One region of the Sedimentibacter sp. genome, then DNA from elsewhere that is predicted to be linked to it. Evidence: riboswitches for the same ligand, from Rfam matches in the RefSeq annotation. Region 1 holds a riboswitch; each other region holds the start of a gene.
What was found. A riboswitch is a leader RNA that binds a small molecule or an ion and turns the genes downstream of it on or off. The one in region 1 is predicted to bind molybdenum cofactor.

Region 1 (6,539 bases):
AATGCAGCTCCGCTGACAGCCAGGGAAGCTCCGGCCAGTGCTGATAAAAGTGCCCTGGGCATTCTTATATCCCAGATTATTGTTGCGTAGGTGTCGTTGACCAGTTCGTTTTTTAATAAAGGATACAGCAGAATTGACGGGATGTCCTTTAAGGGGACCGGATATCTTCCGTTGAACAAGGTCACAAGCACCAGCACAAATGGCGTTAAGAAAATAATTGTATTGATAAGCCGTCTATTTTTCATTTTTGTTCTTCTTTTTTTGAATTATCACGAGCGCAGCAGCCGCCACAACCAGTGCTGCAGCCATTGCTCCTGATTTCATGCTGTTTTTGCTGCCTGGTTCTTCTGCTGATACAGTCACAGATGGAGCATCTGAAGCTTTAGAAGTATCAGAGGGTTCAGACTCGGATGTGGCTGATTGGTTGGCGTATGCTTCCTTTGTCTGATTTTCATCCTCACTGTTTTCTGGTACAGGCAAAGCTTCTGCCGGCGGGTTTTCCGTTACTGAAGAGGAACCGGCAGGTTCTGCTTCAGTATTTTTTTCTCCTGCCGAAACCTGAGGATTTTCTGAGACTGTCTGCATTTCTTGAACATTATTGCTTTCAGCCACATTGCTTTCGTGTGTTCCCTGAGTGGTGAAAGAAACGTATGATGGCTCGCCTAGAGTACTACCGTTTTTGGCAAGCATGTCAGCCGATATTTCCACGGTGTAGGTTGTATTTTCTTTTAAGTCTGATAGGGGATCAATGTAGATTTCCCGCTTCTTATCCGGCTCAACCTGGTCATCAGGGAAAATCAGATTTGCTTCTACAATCTGATTGTTGCTATCCTTTAGAAAAATGCAGTTAAGATTGTTATCCTTTACGGAAAAATTGACCACATTCTTATTGAACAGCAAGGTGATTGTCACATCTGCCGGAACATCTTTGGAAGAGTCGGCAGGATTGGAACCAACCAGCTGAAAATCCACGCTTTTTCCGTCAACCGAATCTGATTCGCTGGCATACAGAGGGTATGAGCTTGCAGCAATTAATACTGCAAGAATCAATGACAACATTTTTATTTTCATAATCTCTCCGATATTTTATTTGTATTAAAAAAAACATATTTGAACCTGAGGGAAGACTTGGCTGCAAGGAGACGCGACTTCCAGACAGCCAGTCTGATTAATAATCATCCGGGGAGGGATATCATTGTACCGCTCAGTATAACAAAATATGTTTTGTTACCTAAATTATTTAACTGTGAAGCTGATCGTTTTGCCTTCGCCTAAAGTATTACCGTTGTTGGCTTTCAAACCTGCTCCTATGACTATGTTTACCGTTTTTCCGGATTTAAGCTGTGTCAATGGTTTAATGAAAATATTTGACTTTTCATCATCTGAATTTTCAATGCGGAAAATCTCACTTTCTATTACCTGTCCTTTGTTGTCCTGAAGTTTAACCTGAGTTTTGTTGTTGTCCCAGTACTCTCTTACTATTCCGCGATCAAAAACCAGCTTTATTATTATTTCGCTGTCCGGATTTCCATCTTCCAGCTTACCGAGCTCAACTGATTGATTGTTTTCGATTTCTACAAAGTATGCACCCAAAAGGTTAAGAGCAGCAACTCCGTTTCCTTTTTCTTCTGAAACCTGTTCAGCATCCTGCGGTAAAACTTCGTTTGGTTTTATGCTTAAAAGCAATGTCACTGCATCTGCGCCTGTAATTTTTTCAAAAGGTTTAATCTTATTTTTTCCTTCGAGGAGCCCTTTCTGCACATAGGCTTCCACTGCACCCTGTGCCCATGACGGTACATCGGATGCATCCTTGAAGTTAAGCATTTTTTCAGGTTTGTTTGACGTACCTGCATTCAGCAGCCTTATCGCCATTATGTATGCTTCAAGATTTGTTACATATCCTTCGGGGTCGAATGTGCCGTCACCTTTTCCAACAACGTACCCTGCACAAAAGGCCTTCTTAACTTCCTTATAATATGCTGAGTCAGTCTGGACATCTGAAAAGCTTATGTCCTTCTGTTCCTTGAAATCATACAAGGAATTAATCAAAGCTGTGAACTCTGCTCTGTTAAGGAACTTGTCCGGTTGAAAAGCTTCGCCCTGGTGGATTCGCCCCCAACCTGCTTCAAACCATTGCTCTTCGGTTTCGCCTGCTGCACTGCTCTGCGCGAATGCAACGGAAGGTAGCACCATAAGAAGAGTAAGGATTATTATTGTTGATAAACTGATTAGAGATAGATATTTCTTCATAACTTCCTCCTTGTTGTCTTTTGTAAAGGATAACATTCCTATCACATAAAAAAAACATCTTTCCGTGGAAAGATGCAGCATGCGTAAAATTGTGTACGCCAAGTAAGCCTGCAATTAATTTTACTTTCCAACGGGAGGCACAACCGTTTCCAATTATACCCTGACGAACTGCATCCATTGCCGAGGCTTTAGGTATCACAGTTTCGCAAAACTAATAAAGACGATATTTAATTAACACAATGATAGCATTTATTTCTTGAATTGTAAATAGTTTATTTTATAACAACATAAATTTTATGGCGCAAATCAATATTTGGTTTATTATCAGCCTTTCAAGGTATATATATATATAAAGGGCAAAAAGAAGGTGCTGTCATGAAAAAATTTCCTGTTGCCGCAGCAGCTATATTGGCGGTTGTTGCTGCTATTATTTTTATTTTGATAAATAAGGACTACATAATAAAGATTGCCGGCGAAAAATCGGGAGAAGAATCAGAAGCTGAGCTTGAACCAGGTGAAACATTGCCTGAAGACGAAACAAAAAACGCCAGAGACTATTTTACTGTTTTAAGTGATGTGAAATACACATATACTGAATCCGGATCAGGGCTTATCAGTGAAGTTTCTGTGGATTATTCATCTGATGATGCCATGCAGCTGAGGATTGTCTGTGACGGTTCAGTAAAGACTGCCGTTCTTGCGGTCAGGGAAGGTGAAGTATTTCTGACCCATCCCCAGAAGGAAGAATACTTCAGACAGAATATTATGAATAGTTGGAATGAGGGAGACATCATTTTAAAAGAGCCTATTGAGGAAGGAACACAGTGGCCGGTAAAGGGAGGGACAAGAAAGATCACTTCGCTTTCAGCATCTGTAAAGACACCTGAAGGCATGTTTGATGCGGTCCAGGTCACAACATTTCTGGATGGCAGGACGGTTACAGACTACTACAGCAGGGGTCTGGGTCTTGTTAAATCTGAAATAAGGGAGGAAGCTTCCAAAGACGAAGCACCCATCCTTGATCAGGAATATTCATCGGATAACCTGAACAGCAGCACAGCATTCGTACTTAACAGCATACAAAAAAATTACGTGTTGACTGAAGAGATAAATTATTACTTCCCTGACTTCAAAAAAATGAAGGTAAGAAGCTCTGCCAAAAAAACTAAGTTTCACACCAACGACATTACGGAGCAGGTCCTCACACATGATTACAGGAACGTTGTTTACGGTGACAGGCCGGTTTTATCAAATAACAGCAGCATAAACAAAGTTGATGTGGATCTTGACAACACACTGCATGTGGATTTAAGCAGCGGATTTGTTGATGATATGGACGTGGAAGCTATTTACGAAGGCATGATTCTCCAGAGCATTGCAAACACTATGGGAAGGTTTTTCAATGCCGAGCAGGTCAGGTTCACTGTTGAAAGCGAGGATTACAGGTCCCAAAACATCAGGATGCATCAAAGGCCCATGAAAGTCAGCTACCTGGATTTTCCACTGTACTTTGATGTTGTTGTGTACGGTGCCACGGCCGCTGGAGTGATGGCTGCAGTTTCTGCAGCACGGGAAGGAATGGATGTTGCGTTGATTGAATCAGCAGAACATGTGGGCGGGATGGTCACAGGCGGCTTGAGCTACACTGACCACGGCAATATCAATGTTATAGGAGGAATTACAAGGGAATTTTTCGAAGATGTGGGGAAAAAGTACGGCAGGAAAGTTATGTGGTACTACGAACCTCATGTGGCGGAGGAAGTTTTAAACGAAATGATTGAACGTGAGAGTATCCGCCTTTTCACGGGAAGCGCCCTCAGAGATCATAGGGGCGTGGACAAGGACGGCAGCACAATAATAAGCATGGAGACTGAAAAAGGCGATGTATTTTTTGCTCAGTATTTCATAGACAGCACCTATGAAGGAGACATGATGGCAGCATCGGGTGTGTCCTATGCCGTGGGAAGGGAAGACAATGACGACTTCGGAGAAAGTTTTGCCGGTGTTCTTCCTCCCCTGGGCAGGAACAACTTTTATTACAACCTGAAGGCTGAAGACGCAGAGGGTAAGCTGTATGGCGAAGTGTCCCTTAAGCTTCCCGGGCCGGCAGGGCAGGGTGATGACATGGTGCAGGCCTACAATTATCGCCTTATTCTCACAAACAATCCCAACAACCAGATACCATTCACAAAACCAGGGGATTATGACAGGGAAAGGTACCTTCTGTTAAGCTCATGGCTGGATATGCTTAAAAAAAGCGAGGGCAGGTCCATTAGATTTTCGGACGTGGCATATTTCGGGCCTCTTCCGGAAGGCAAGTACGATATTAACAATTCCGGGCCGTTTTCCACAGATTACATAGGGGGAAGCTTAAATTACCCTGAAGCAGGCTATGAACAAAGAGAAGAGATTAAAAATGAGCACAAAAATTACATACAGGGACTTTTATACTTCATTGGCAATGATGAGGCAGTTCCTACCGAGCTTCGTGAAGATGTGAAGAAGTGGGGATACGCGGCAGATGAGTTTACTGACAACGGATGCTGGCCGTACCAGCTTTACATCAGGGAAGCCAGGCGGATGAAGGGTGATTTTGTAATGACAGAACATGACGTTCGCAGGGACAAAATCAAGGATGACGTCATAGCCATGGGATCATACAACATAGATTCACACAACGTCCAGAGGTATATGACGCTGGACGGTTTCGTGCTTAACGAAGGAGAAATTCAGATACCCGTAACGCCGTACCAGATACCTTACAGGGTTATGCTGCCAAAAAGAAGTCAGGCGGATAACCTTCTGGTAACCGTGTGCGTATCTGCCACACACATAGCATATTCATCCCTGAGGATGGAACCCCAGTACATGATGATGGGTGAAGCTGCTGGGATTGCAGCGTCCTTGTCCGTGAAGCAAAGGACGGAAGTTCAGAACATAGATGTGGCAGAATTGCAGAAAATACTTGTTGAGAACGGCGCAGTCTTTAAGACAGCCGAATAATGGAGAGATAATATGAGATTGAGAAGCATTACAACAGCTTTTTTAAAAAACGGCGGTGATTATCTATTGATGGAAAGATCGGGAAACAATCATCTCATGCCTGGGTACTGGTATGGAGTTGGAGGACACATTGAGCCAGGTGAAATCAACAGGCCGCGAAATGCAGTTGTCAGGGAAATTTATGAAGAGACAGGCCTTGCGGAACATGACATTGATAACCTGCATCTGAAGTACATTCTTATGAGAAGGGGAAAAGAAGAAACAGTCATTAACTATATATTTTTCGGTGACGCTAAAAAAAGGGCGGTTGTTGAAAACAACGAGGGAACGCTTAACTGGATTCCTGAAGAAAATGTTTTGAAGCTTAAATTTGTTGATGCGCTTAGAATTTCACTGGAGCACTACATGAACGGAAACTTAAGCATGGATGAAATTCTTGTGGGGGTGGTGGGCAAATCGGGAGGGCAGTCTGCGGTTAGCTGGAGCGCACTTCAAAATGTCGATTGATTTTCAGCTATCACTTCAATTTAATGGTATGATTGTTGTAGGATTTATAAATATGTGGTATCATTGATTAAAGGATGTAAGTAAAGGGGATGATAATTTGTTCAGCCAGTTAAAGGAAACATGGAAATCTTACGTGGAATGCGGCACCGTGTCGGATGACATAAAAGCTGATGTTCTCCAGTCATGGAAAAGATGCGAGAGCATGGGTGTTGACTACAGGTCCGGAAAAGGGACAAAGGTAGCAGATGAAGTGCTTAAAGAAAGCATGTACAACAAGAGGGAAATGATAAAGCTTACCCGCCCGATCATGGAAAACGTTTATGAAATGGTTAAGGGAACAAGCTACAGCGTTGTGCTTACAGATGAGAAGGGAATAATTATCGACCTGATTATAAACAACGACATAAAGGACATACATGACAACCTTAATTTTGTGAAGGGCTCCCTGTGGGATGAAAAAAGCGTGGGAACCAATGCCATAGGAACATGTCTGACTGCAAACAAGCCTGTTCAGATAATCGGTCCCGAACATTACTGCGAATATCATCACCAATGGACATGTTCGGCTGCACCCATTCACAACAGCAAGGGCGAAATCATCGGATGCTTTGATATATCTGGGCGGGCAAAGGATGTGCAGACGCACACCTACGGAATAGCCGTATCAAGTGCGGAATGCATTGAGAAGCAGCTTGTTATTGCTGAATCCTACCACCTGATGGACACAACCTTCGATGCCATTCTTGACGGTATAATGGTCATCGACGCCAACATGAATG
Region 2 (6,539 bases), 660 kb from region 1:
CTTGCTTTCACATAATTGTCTATAAGATATTTTACGTTGATTCCTTCGTAAGAGTTTTCAACTACTTTTCCTGACATTTTTTCATAGTAGGCACCTGTGCTCTGTCCTGCAGCATCTTCTTCAATCTGCCTCAATGAGATTGCCCTGTAGCCTTCAACGCCCGGTCCCTCTATGGTGAATGTTGCTCCCGTAATGGCATCCACATTGTATGGTTCTCCATCCTGATCAATGTGCCTATAGGGTGATGATGCAGCCACTTGTCTTTCATCTCCCACAGTTATCCTGACAATGTCCTTGCCCCATTTTGACATGTTCATGTCATCAATAGAAGTCTGTCCGAAAACAAGTTTCGGAAAATCCTTGTCCAGGTTTACTTCTGAAATTGCCTTGTCAATCCATGTAACAGGGGGAACAAAATTATCCTTGGGAAAATCAGCCAGCACAGTTGTATATCTTGCAATCATCGGTGAAATCTTTGATTTGGTATTTTCAGTAAATTCGTCGTAGCTATATGCATTTTTCAGCTCGCTGATTGTCTTTGTGAACTCAAATCCGTCTGAACAAGTAAATTTAACTTCATAATCACTGTCAGCCTTGAGATTATTCTCTCCTATGATTTCAAAAAAATCATACCCTTTGGCTTTTACAATCTTGTGAAACCCAAGGCTGTTGTTTGTGGAATAAATCTTTTCAACCAATGAATATTTCTCCCAGTCAGTTGGAGAAATCCGAACATCCTCGTAAATACCGCTTCCCGTTATAATTAGGTCCAAATCCGCAGCCATTGCAGGGACATCGAACACGAATAACTGAAAAACCATGATGGATGCTGTCAAAAACAGCGCCAGCAGCCTAGACCTTTTGCAACTCATATCTACCTCCATATTAGAACAATGAGCGATGCAATTATCGCCCATTGCCAAGAATTACTGCGCAAACAAGGTGTTGAACACAACAACAGCCGCTTCAGCCCTGTTTACAACCTTTACAGGTTCAAAGCTGTCTCCGGCAACGCCTATAAACGCACCCTGAGCTTCCAGCCATGCTACAGCATTTGCAGCCCATTCTGCCACCTCTGTCTTATCAAGATATGCTGACTTTTCCATAACAAATTTAGCAAGCTTTTCCTTGGTGACTTTTTGGGTAGCAACTGCTGCATTAGCTGCAACAACAGCCATTTCCTGCCTTGTTATAGTTTTTTCTGGCCTGAACGTTCCGTCCTCATAGCCTTTGAACAAACCGGCTTCAACAGCAGCCTGCACGTATGGAGCCGACCATCTGTCCTTGGACAGATCACTGAAGGCACCTGAATATTCCTTATTTTCAAGTCCCAAAGCCATCACTGCAATCTTGCAGAACTGTTCTCTCGTGAATTCGTTTTGGGGAGCAAACAAGCCTCCTCCTATGCCGTCTATGATTCCTCTTCCTTCCAGGTCATATATTGCTGTTTCTGCATACTTATATTCATCTGATATGTCTGTGAATGATTTTTCATTGGCTGAATCAGGAGTGTGTGCTGTGCCGCCTGTCAAAGCAGCACTACCATCATCTGAGGCTGTTGCTTCACCAACTGTTATCTTATTGACCATCTTAAATACAGTACCGAATTCGCCTGCTTCCTTAACCTTTCTGTACACCGTTATTTCTTCGTTATCTGCGATTCCGTCGTTGTCTATGGCTTCCCCGTTTACTTCGTAAGCAAGGACGTAATCCAGATCATCATTGAAAATATCTGAAAGAGATTGTGGTTCTATGGCATATCCATCGGATGCTTCAAATATAACCGTAGCATTGTCAGCTATTACGCCTGCCTTTTCCTTCAAAACGTATTCAAGGCTCACACCTTTTACCTGTGCCGTCTTTTCACCTGTCTTGCTGTTGTAAATGTATTCCTGTTCAATTTGGGCTGCTGCAGGCATCTCTTTTAAATCACCCAGTGAGAGCAAAAGCGTTGTTGAAGTTCCAGCCACTGCTATTTCAACAGCATAGCTGTCTGTGGCTGCAATCGCTGTCACCTGTGACAGCAAAAGTGCAATTGCCAGTACAAGTGAAATAAGTTTAGTTTTCTTTAACATATTATTCCTCCATTTGTTATTTTTTTATTAAAAAACAGCATCCCCCCAATGGAAATGCTGCAAAAAAATTTCTCCTTTCCATCAGGAGGCTTGACCGTTTCCAATCAAACCCTATCGGCACGGGAACCATGAATGATTTTAGGTTCAGGTGCTCGGAGCATCTATTGGATAAATTATACCATTTATTATTATTAATGTAAAGTATTGTAAATTATTTTCGTTTAAATAAATTAAAGCGGCTGTACAAACTGACAGCCGCTTTATAAACATATTTGTCCTATTATGATTTTGCTATTACATTTCTTACAAACTCAGCATTTGTGTTTGTTTCTTCCGCAAGGAATTCTATGTCAGCATCAGTTGGTGAAACATTGTAGGTTGACACTGCATTTTTTATGAGTGACTTTCTCATGTGTGTCAAGTCCGCATCTTCTGCCTTTATCAGTGATGGATGTGACGGAAGGATTATGTTCTTTCCGGGCACTTCTTCGCTGGGGTTTCCGAATTTTATTTCTATGCCGTTTGATCTTGCAAATGACAGCTGCGGCTGAATGTGCTTGCCTGCTCCCGTGTATTCTGTTTCCTGAACTACTATGATCTGATCTTCATCAAGTTCCTGTGCCAGTGAGAATGCTGCTGTAAGAGCTGTGTTTCCTGCCGGTCCTTTTTCAAGTCCTTCAAGGCTTGCCAATGCTTCTGTCATGTAGAACACATCTCCCTGATGAACTGTCAGGTATCTTTCCATGTATCTTAACGGTCTAGCTGCCGAACGGGGTACGTCCGAACGGTCCGGCCATGTTGTAAACGGCATACCGAAGCCTGTGTGCCCTGTTGTGAATGACTTTCTGTTAAACTGATTGTCTGAAGCCATGTGAAGACCTGAAAGGTTTACGCTGGCTGCCACTATGTGTGACTGCGCTCCTGCCTTTCTTAAGCCTCTTGCTGTTCCCGTAAGGTTTCCTCCCCCTGCGTTTGTGGCTACCACATAATCAGGGTCCTTGCCGTATCTTTCTCTGAACTGCATTGCTAATTCATATCCGAGGGTTTCAACTCCTGCCACCGCAAACGGTGTGTACAGTGATGCGTTGAAGTATCCTGTTTCTTCAAGGATCCTTAAAAACGTGTAGAACAGTTCAGGTCCCACCGAAAGCTGAACAACCTCTGCCCCCAATGCTTCACAGGCCCTTGCCTTTTCTATTATTTCAGGCTGTCCAACTCCTCTTGAGTCGTAGCATTCCTGAACAACGATGCATTTCAGTCCGTACATGGCTGCCTGTGATGCAACTGCTGCTCCGTAGTTTCCGCTGGTGGCAGTCACAACTCCCTTGTACCCAAGCTTCTTGGCCATGTACACTGCCGTTGAGGCCCTTCTTGCCTTGAAGCTTCCTGATGCGTTGGATGCTTCGTCTTTTATGAATATTCTTGCTCCCTTGCCTTTTGGTGCAAGTTTTCTTGCCAGGGCAGAAAGATTTCTAAGTTCTATGACAGGAGTGTTTCCCACTCCGTGCTCTGACTGGATTTTTTGAATTTCAGCAATTGTGAATCCTGCTTCTGCCATCATTCTTTCATAGTCAAAGGCAATTGAACCGCTTTCAAACTGCGCAAAATCAAGTCCTGCAGCTTTCTTCATGATTTCCGGTCTTCTGGCCATGACTGCAGCGTAGCTCATATCTTTACTCATTTTCTGCACCTCCAAATAAGATGTCTCTTACTTGTTCGCTGACCCTCAGCAGTTCCGGCACAAACTTACCGAAATCATGTTTGTAATATGGATTAGCTTCCAGCAGCGTTCCCCGTTCTTCGCGCTTTGTTCTTGTCAGAACCGTAACTTCGTCCCCTATGTTTGCATCTTCCTGCAAATATCCCTTCACCCACAGTTCCAGCGGCACCTGTTTTGTGTCATCAGGAACCTGAGGGGCTCTTTGCGTTGGTTCCAATACATTTCTGTGAATCAGAACCCATTCTCCCTTTTTTATCATTTAAAACACTTCCTCGTATAATATTTTTAACTGCCATGCAAATGCATGGCAGTCATTATCTTTATGCTTCTTTCTTTTGTTTTGATACTTTTCCCATATTGTCGTTTTGTCCGATTCCAAGCATAACTGTAGCAAACATAACCGCAAGCATTGCATAGGAATAGAATACGTAAGGCATAACCTGGGTCGCAACCAGAGGTGCGCTGCTGTCAGCTGCAAAACCTAATGTATAAATCATAGCTGGTGTCCACGGCAGTGCGTAGCACAGAGTGTTTGACTGAGCATCCAGCAGGTTTGCAACTCTGTACGGGCTTATGCCGTGTTTGTCTCCCAGCGGTTTGGCAAATGATGCACCAACTGCAAGAATTGCAGGTGCATTAAGTCCCATGAGAGCTGAAAGAATTATTACCATGGCAGAAATTGTAAGTTCTGCTCCTATTCTTGTGTTGGCAACCTTGCCTAGAGCCTTTAAAAGCTTAACGTCTCCCTGACCCTGCCTCATGACGGAAATTGAACCGAAAAGCAGCAGTGCCAGAATACAAACCTGAATCATGCTGTTCAGACCTGCATATATTACTCCTCCTACCGTACGGTCAAGACCTTGTCCTGTAACAGACAGAAGAGCAGGTTTTACCGCATCGGCAACGTCTATCTGCACCACGTCGAACAAACCGGCTGCAACGCCTGTGGCAGCTGCAAGAACTGAACCTATGGTTGTGGCAATTATTATATCACCTGTCTTCACGGCTATTACTATAGTGATAATAACCGGCACCAGCATGATGAGGGTGCTTGGATTGTAGCTGTACGCTTCTGCTGCTGTCCCTGCAGATGATGATCCCGCTCCGAATATGAGTATGCACACAATTGTGATAAGACCTGCTGCCAGTGCATATTTAAGTCTTGATCTTACAACTCCTGGAACATCCACTCCCTGTGAAGTTGCAGAACAGATTGTGGTGTCAGAAACCGGTGCCAGGTTGTCGCCGAAGGCTCCGCCTGACATAATTGCGCCTGCCATAAGAGCCGGGTTGGCTCCCAATGCCACACCGGCAGGATATAATACTCCCATGCCTGCAGCGATGGTTCCGAAACCTGTTCCTGAAGCAGTGGCAAACACTGCTGATGCTATGAATGTTACAACAACGAACATGGTGCTGCTTACTCCCATACCTGCTGCTACGCCGGCTATGCCTGAAGCAAGCCCTGAAGTTCTTAAAATTCTTGAAAATACACCTGCAAACAACCAGCATACAACGGGTATGATGGCTTCCTTGCTGGCCATGCCGTCTATAACGGCATTTGCGTAATGAGCTTTGTTTTTTGCAAAGAAAAATCCTACGATGATTGCCATGAATGCCGGTACCCATAGGGCACCGTCTGAAATTGACCCGAATGTGAAAGTGGTGGTGATAATCAATACCAGAAATACCAGAAACGGAATGAATGACATCCACTCTCCGCCGTAAAACTCGAGTTTTTTACCTTGTGATTCCATGTTGTTCCTCCTAAGCTAAATTTGTTATTCAACAATATATAAGCAAAATGCATGCCAGCTTTTCATAAATAAATATCGTTGAAAACACGCAACCTTTTTAAAAAAGTGCCAGGAAATTTTTTTCCATGCGAAAAAATTTTCCTGGCACTTTTTTTCCTATCTGTCGGATTCGTTTATATATTCCTTTAGCTCAAGTTCGACTATCTTGTTAAAGAGCTGCCTTCTGCTTATTTCCATAACATTGGCCGCATGAGTTATGTTGTTGCCGCATTTTTTCAGAACTCTTACTATGTATGACTTCTCGAAGTTTTGCTTTGCCTCCTTATAAGTGAGCGTTTCTTCATCTTCCCCATCGATTCTTGACTTTCTGGCTCCTGAACCGGCTTCTGACTTAAGAACACAACCGCTTGACAAAACCACGAGCCTTTCGATAATGTTCTTGAGTTCCCTGATGTTTCCCGGATAATTATAGTTTAGAAGAAATTTTTTTGTGTCATAATCTATAGCGGTAATACCCTTTCCTGTCTCTCTGTTGAAGCGGTTGACAAAAAAGTTTATTAGGTCTTCTAAATCCTCCCTGCGCTCCCTAAGAGGCGGAACTTCAATTTCTATGGTATTGATCCTGTAATACAGGTCTTCCCTGAATCTTCCGGATTCAACAGCCTTGACCAGATTCTTGTTTGTTGCCGACACAAGCCGGAAGTCCACATCAATGAGCCTGTTTGAACCTATTCTTTCTATTCTTTTAGTTTCAAGAACTCTTAACAGCTTCACCTGGGTACCTTCATCCATGTCCCCTATCTCATCGAGAAAAATTGTTCCGCCGTTAGCTTCCTCCAGGTGACCGATTCTCTTTGAGGTAGCACCTGTAAAGGCTCCCTTTTCATGCCCGAACAGCTCGGATTCAATGAGACTGCTTGAAAAATACCTGCAGTTGATGGGAATGAAGGGCATGTTTGCCCTGCTGCTTCTGCCGTGTATGAGCTG
Region 3 (6,539 bases), 1.1 Mb from region 1:
GTTCTTGATGTCATTCCTCACGGTGTAACACTGTTAAGCAGAAGCGGAGACATAAAGTATGTGAACGACTATGCGGCTGACAAGATTTTCATGACATCCGGCAGGGATATCACCGGAATCAACATCAGAAAATACATGAATTACGACAAGCTTGTATCGTTTCTTAACATGAGCAGAAACAACAGTATCATGACAAAAGACACCATGGAAATAGGCAGCCAGCTGTACCAGGTTAATCTGCAGCCCATCACAAGTGAAGAAAACGTTTTAAGCAGCTACCTTCTGTCGTTTTATGAAATGGACGGCACAAGTGTCTTCAACCGTTACGACAATCCCATAACATTCGAGGACATTGTGGCTGAAAGCAATAAAATGCTTGATGCCATCAAGCAGGGCAAGCTTTATTCCAAGTCTGATTCGCCGGTCCTCATCACCGGAGAAAGCGGAACAGGCAAGGAACTTTTCGCCAGAGCCATTCACAATCACAGCAGGAGAAAGAACAAGCCTTTCATTGCCATAAACTGTGCGGCCATACCGGACCAGCTTCTCGAAAGCGAGCTTTTCGGTTATGAGGGAGGAACATTCACCGGAGGCAGAAAGGAAGGCAAGGCCGGGATTTTTGAAATTGCCGGAGGCGGAACGGTTTTTCTTGATGAGATAGGCGAAATGGCGCCGCACCTTCAGGCTAAGCTTCTGAGGGTTTTGCAGGAAAAAAAGGTCAGAAGAGTTGGGGGCGCCAGCGAAGTTAATTTCGATGTTAGACTTATTTCAGCCACAAACCAAAACATCGACGAAATGGTCAGAAACAAGGAGTTCAGGCTGGATCTTTTGTTCAGGATAAACATCTTCAACATAAACATTCCGCCGCTGAGGGAAAGAAAAGAGGATCTTCCAATACTGTTTGAACATTTCGCCCGCATTCATTCAAAAAGATATCACAAGGAAATAGACGGAATAAAACAAAATGCCATGAGAAAACTTCTCAACTACAACTGGCCGGGAAACGTCAGGGAATTTCAGAATGTTCTTGAAAGGGCGGTAGCTCTTTCTACAGAAAAAGAAATTACAGCCAGGGACATTATGCTTAACTACGACATTGTTCCGGAGGAATCCCTTGGGAGCACGTCCCTTAAGGAGTGTCTTGAAAACCTTGAGAAGAAAAAAATAACCGAGAGTCTTAAAATGAACAAAAGCATACGGGAAGCCGCAAGAAGCCTTGAGGTAACCCACACCATGCTTATTAACAGAATGAAGAAATACAACATCCGCAAGGAAAATTAATGATTATTTAAGGAGGTTCAAATGGATACAGAAAAACTCAGCAGGATGAAATTTTCAACCAGAGCTGTTCATGCGGGCTACAGGAAAAATGAGTACGGAGCGTTGGCAACTCCTATTTACCAGACATCAACCTTCATATTTGATTCCGCCGAGCAGGGCGGAAGGAGATTTGCGCTTGAAGAGGACGGGTACATTTACACGAGGCTTGGAAATCCAACAAGCTCCCAGGTTGAAGATAAGCTTGCAAGCCTTGAAAACGCCCAGGCTGCAGTAGCCATGGGTTCAGGCATGGGAGCCATAACATCAGTTATCTGGGCAATAGTTAAGGCAGGAGACCACATAGTGGCTGCCAAGACACTTTACGGCTGCACATTTGCATTCATGAATCATGGGTTATCACGCTTTGGAGTTGACGTTACATTTGTGGACACATCTGACCCGGAAAATGTAAGAATGGCGATGAAGGACAATACAAGGGTGGTGTATCTTGAAAGCCCTGCAAATCCTAACATGCTTATTTCAGACATCGAGGAAATTTCAAAAATCGCACATACCAATAAGGACTGCACCGTCGTTGTTGACAACACATACTGCACCCCTTACATCCAAAGGCCGCTTGATATGGGAGCCGACGTTGTGGTTCACTCTGCAACCAAGTATCTGAACGGACATGGGGATGTTATTGCCGGCTTTGCCGCAGGCAGGAAGCAATTAATCGACCAGATAAGGCTTGTGGGCATAAAGGACATGACAGGTTCGGTAATAAGTCCTTTTGATTCGTACCTGATCAACAGGGGAATGAAGACGCTGGAAGTGAGAATGGAAAAGCACTGTCAAAACGCTCAGAAGGTTGCTGAATTTCTTGAAAGCCATCCGGCTGTAAAGACCATAGCATATCCGGGACTTAAGAGCTTCCCCCAGCATGAGCTGGCCAAAAAGCAAATGAGCCTTCCGGGAGCTATGATTGCGTTTGAAGTTAAAGGCGGACTTGATGCGGGAAGAATACTCATGAATTCCGTGGAACTTTGCTCACTGGCTGTAAGCCTGGGCGACACCGAAACACTGATACAACATCCGGCTTCCATGACTCATTCACCGTATACGCCTGAGGAAAGGGCAGCATCGGGTATTTCTGAAGGACTGGTTAGATTGTCGGTAGGTCTTGAGGATGCCGATGACATAATTGCAGATCTAAAGCAGGCACTGGACAAAATCCTGTAAATTCATTCGAATAAACTTATTGTTATCCGAAACGGCCGGAGCATTCCGGGCCGTTTTTTTTATTATTCATTGACAATTGTTAGGTTTCCTAATAAAATAGTATAAGTAACATCTCCGAGTTTGCGGGTCTAAAGCCCAGGCTATGAGCCGCAAACCGAAAGGGTTTGTTTGGAAACAGACAAGCCTCCCATTGGAAAGGAGAAATCTACAGCATTTCTCTTTTCGTATACTATTATATGAAAGGGGTTTTTTTATTTTGAAAAAAACTAAGATGAAAAACATTTTAGCCCTCTTGCTTTCATTGACAATGATATTTTCAATGGCAGCATGCGCTAAAACAGAGCAGCCTAAAGCTGAACAGCCTGCTCAGGAAAAACCGGCAGAACAAACACCTGCACAGCCTGCAGAGGAACGAAGCTTTGTTCTTGCAACAACAACAAGTACACAGGATTCAGGACTTCTTGATTACCTTCTTCCTATCTTCAGGGAAAAGACAGGCATAACTGTTGAAGTTGTTGCCAAGGGTACTGGAGCTGCGCTGGAGCTTGCAAAAAACGGAGATGCAGATGGAGTTCTCGTTCATGCAAAAGCCCAGGAAGAAGCTTTTGTTGCCGAAGGATACGCCAAGGAAAGATTTGATGTTATGTACAATGATTTTATCATTGTTGGACCAGAATCAGATCCTGCAGGGCTGTTGACAAATGCTCCCAACGATCCTATAAAAGCCTTTGAACTTATTGAACAAAATAAGGCAACATTCATTTCCAGAGGGGATGATTCGGGAACGCACACAAAGGAAAAATCCTACTGGAAAGAACTTAACATCATTCCTGAAGGGGAATGGTATGTTTCGGCAGGAACAGGCATGGGTGCAGTGCTGCAGATGGCTGCTGAAAAGCAGGGTTACACTTTGACAGACAGGGCAACATATCTTTCAATGAAGGATGAGCTTGACCTGGTCATAGTGACAGAAAAGAACGACAAGATGTACAATCAATACGGGGTGATGATGGTGAACCCGGACAAGTATCCTGTAAAGGAACAGGAGGTTCAGGAATTCATGGATTTCCTTCTGTCTGACGAGGGACAGGAACTCATTGCCGGATTTGGCAAGGAAGAATTCGGAGAATCATTGTTTGTGCCGAACGCGAAATAAGGTGAGCTGATGTTTGAATTTATCAAAGAATTTTTAACTACATACAATGATATACTGCCGGTTGTGGGGCTATCCTTAAAGGTATCCCTCACTTCGACCTTAATAGCATCAGTGTTAGGACTTTTTGCGGGTATTGTTGTTGCTTTGAATGAATTCAAATTGAAAAAATCAATCATGAGGGTGGCTAACACCCTCATGAGCCTGCCTCCGGTACTTATAGGCCTTTTAGTTTACATGCTGCTTTCCAGAAAGGGGCCTTTGGGAAGCTTCGGCCTTTTGTTTTCCCCTGAGGCAATGATAATTTCGCAGACTCTTCTGGTCTTTCCCATTATTTTCGGACTAACAGTTTCATCAATTTCAGAAATTGCAAAGAATATTGAGCTGACATGCATATCACTCGGTGCAGACAAAATGAGCACTTTAGTTACTATTGTAAGCGAGTGCAGGATGCAGCTCCTTTCTGTTATTACGGCAGGTTTCGGCCGGGCAATTTCCGAGGTTGGAGCAGTAATGATGGTGGGAGGCAACATCAAGAATAAAACCAGAGTCATGACAACATACATCGCCCTTGAGACGGGGAAGGGAAATTTCGAGGAAGCTGTGGCTATAGGCTTTGTGCTCCTGTTCATATCATTTCTGGTGAATACGGTGATGTACAGGGTTCAGAGGAGGTAACATGAAGGTATTATTATCAGATGCGGTGAAGGACTACGATACATGCCGTGTGCTTGACATCGGAAGTCTGGAGTTTACAAAAGGCATCTATGCCATACTCGGATCAAACGGCAGCGGGAAAAGCACTCTTATGAGCTGCATGGCAGGTCTTGAATGCCTCAGCGAGGGCAGCATCCTTTATGATGGCAGGAAGCTAGATGCAAACTTGAGGAATTCAATATCCATACTTGTTCAAAAGCCTTACCTTTTCAACAAGACTTCCTACGAGAACATTGTAAGCGGCCTTAAATACAAAAGGACACCTAAGGAAGAATTGCAGAAAAGATTTGACAAATATAAAAGTTATTTTGAAGTCGACGATTTACTGAACAAAAAGTCATCGTGGCTGTCAGGAGGAGAAAGGGCAAAGATTGCGCTCTTAAGGACAGCTGTACTGGAAACAGAACTGACGATGCTAGATGAACCCACAGCTGCCATGGACATAGAAAGTTCCATGCGGGCTGAAAATCTCATAAGGCAAATGGCAGAAAACAACAGAACGGTCATATTGATCACACACGATGTGCACCAGGCTAAAAGAATTGCAGATCAGGTTATATTTATGGATAAGGGAAAGATAATAGAAATGGGAAAAGCAGAAAATGTCCTGAACAACCCTGCAAATAAGCTTGTAAGACAAATATTAAACATTTAAGCATTGGAGGAAATATGATAAGAACTGGAATACTAACAATAAGCGACAAAGGTTCAAGGGGAGAAAGAGTAGACGGAACCGGACCTGCAATCAGGGAAGCAATTGAAGGAAAACAATACAAAGTTGAATATTACAAGGTAGTACCCGATGAAATAGATATAATCAGCCAGGAGCTCATTTACATGTGCGACGAGCTGAAGCTTGACCTGGTTCTCACAAACGGAGGAACTGGATTTTCAAAGAGGGATGTTACTCCCGAAGCAACACTGAACGTAATAAAAAAACAGGCGCCGGGAATATGTGAGGCCATGAGGCAGATGTCTCTTGCAATCACTCCAAAGGCTATGCTGTCAAGGGCTATAGCCGGCATAAGGGACAATACCCTCATCATCAATCTTCCGGGAAGCCCCAGGGGAGCTGTTGAAAACCTGGAGTTCGTGCTTCCTGCACTTCCTCACGGCATTGAAATTCTAAACGGCACAGGCGGAGAGTGCGCCAGATAGGAGGAAGCAATGGATTTGTTCAACGTTTTGACAGTTAAGGATACAAGAAAGGTAATAGATGATAATTTCAGCTTGGAGCTTGAAGAGGAGACAGTCAGCCTTCTAGAAGCAGCGGGCAGGATACTTTCACAGGATGTGGTTGCTCCAGACAATGTGCCTGATTTCAGAAGATCCACCGTTGACGGCTATGCAGTCTATTCAAGGGATGTGTATGGAGCCAGCGATTCAATGCAGTCAATGCTGGATTTGAAGGGTGAAGTGCTCATGGGATGCGAGGCACCGGGTGAAATTGCAATGCCAGGACAGTGCTACTACGTACCTACGGGAGGTATGCTTCCAAAAGGCGCCGACTCGGTGGTGATGATCGAATATACGGAAAAACTTGACGATAGCACCATACTTGCTTCAAAATCAGCTTCTCCTGGAGAAAATGTGATAGAAATAGGAGAAGACATAAAAAAGGGCGAAGCAGTCATAAAAACAGGGACGAAGCTTCGTGCCTATGAAATAGGGGTTCTTGCAAGCCTCGGCATAACACGGGTAAACGTAATAAATAAACCAAGGATAGGTATTATTTCAACCGGCGATGAGGTTGTGCCCCCGGAAGAAGAAATTAAACCAGGCCAGATAAGGGATATAAACACGTATCTTTTGTACTCACTCATAGAAGAGCAGGGGTGCACGCCTGTGAAGTTCGGACTCATTAAGGATGATTACAATCTTTTGAAGAATGCCGTTGATACGGCAGTAAAGCAGTGTGACATAGTCCTGATTTCAGGAGGAAGCTCAGTGGGGAAAAAGGACAACACTGTAAGTGTGATAGACGATCTTGGAGATGAAGGAGTGCTGGTACACGGCATATCTGTAAAGCCTGGGAAACCAACAATCATTGGCAAATCAAAGGGAAAGATAATATTCGGACTGCCCGGACACCCTCTGGCATGCGCCGTGATATTCCAGGTAATGGTTAAATACTACATCGAAAAGATTACAAACAATAAAGAAAAAT

Region 2: another riboswitch for molybdenum cofactor. It lies ahead of AAGU76_RS02415 (S-layer homology domain-containing protein); the one in region 1 lies ahead of AAGU76_RS05595 (S-layer homology domain-containing protein).
Region 3: another riboswitch for molybdenum cofactor. It lies ahead of AAGU76_RS00520 (substrate-binding domain-containing protein); the one in region 1 lies ahead of AAGU76_RS05595 (S-layer homology domain-containing protein).

The regions. Positions count from the first base shown of each region.
Region 1 is NZ_JBCFAS010000001.1:1,176,592-1,183,130, reverse strand. It holds gene AAGU76_RS05605 (iron ABC transporter permease) at 1-245, opposite strand, end outside; gene AAGU76_RS05600 (Ig-like domain-containing protein) at 235-1,071, opposite strand; gene AAGU76_RS05595 (S-layer homology domain-containing protein) at 1,237-2,250, opposite strand; molybdenum cofactor riboswitch at 2,355-2,471, opposite strand; gene AAGU76_RS05590 (FAD-dependent oxidoreductase) at 2,626-5,253, shown strand; gene AAGU76_RS05585 (NUDIX domain-containing protein) at 5,266-5,760, shown strand; gene AAGU76_RS05580 (sigma 54-interacting transcriptional regulator) at 5,858-6,539, shown strand, end outside.
Region 2 is NZ_JBCFAS010000001.1:518,458-524,996, forward strand. It holds gene AAGU76_RS02410 (S-layer homology domain-containing protein) at 1-872, opposite strand, end outside; gene AAGU76_RS02415 (S-layer homology domain-containing protein) at 927-2,075, opposite strand; molybdenum cofactor riboswitch at 2,130-2,245, opposite strand; gene ortB (2-amino-4-oxopentanoate thiolase subunit OrtB) at 2,356-3,756, opposite strand; gene ortA (2-amino-4-oxopentanoate thiolase subunit OrtA) at 3,749-4,054, opposite strand; gene AAGU76_RS02430 (Na+/H+ antiporter NhaC family protein) at 4,116-5,552, opposite strand; gene AAGU76_RS02435 (sigma-54 dependent transcriptional regulator) at 5,709-6,539, opposite strand, start outside.
Region 3 is NZ_JBCFAS010000001.1:108,882-115,420, forward strand. It holds gene AAGU76_RS00510 (sigma 54-interacting transcriptional regulator) at 1-1,281, shown strand, start outside; gene megL (methionine gamma-lyase) at 1,303-2,502, shown strand; molybdenum cofactor riboswitch at 2,603-2,719, shown strand; gene AAGU76_RS00520 (substrate-binding domain-containing protein) at 2,774-3,658, shown strand; gene AAGU76_RS00525 (ABC transporter permease) at 3,668-4,333, shown strand; gene AAGU76_RS00530 (ATP-binding cassette domain-containing protein) at 4,335-5,027, shown strand; gene AAGU76_RS00535 (MogA/MoaB family molybdenum cofactor biosynthesis protein) at 5,042-5,530, shown strand; gene glp (gephyrin-like molybdotransferase Glp) at 5,540-6,539, shown strand, end outside.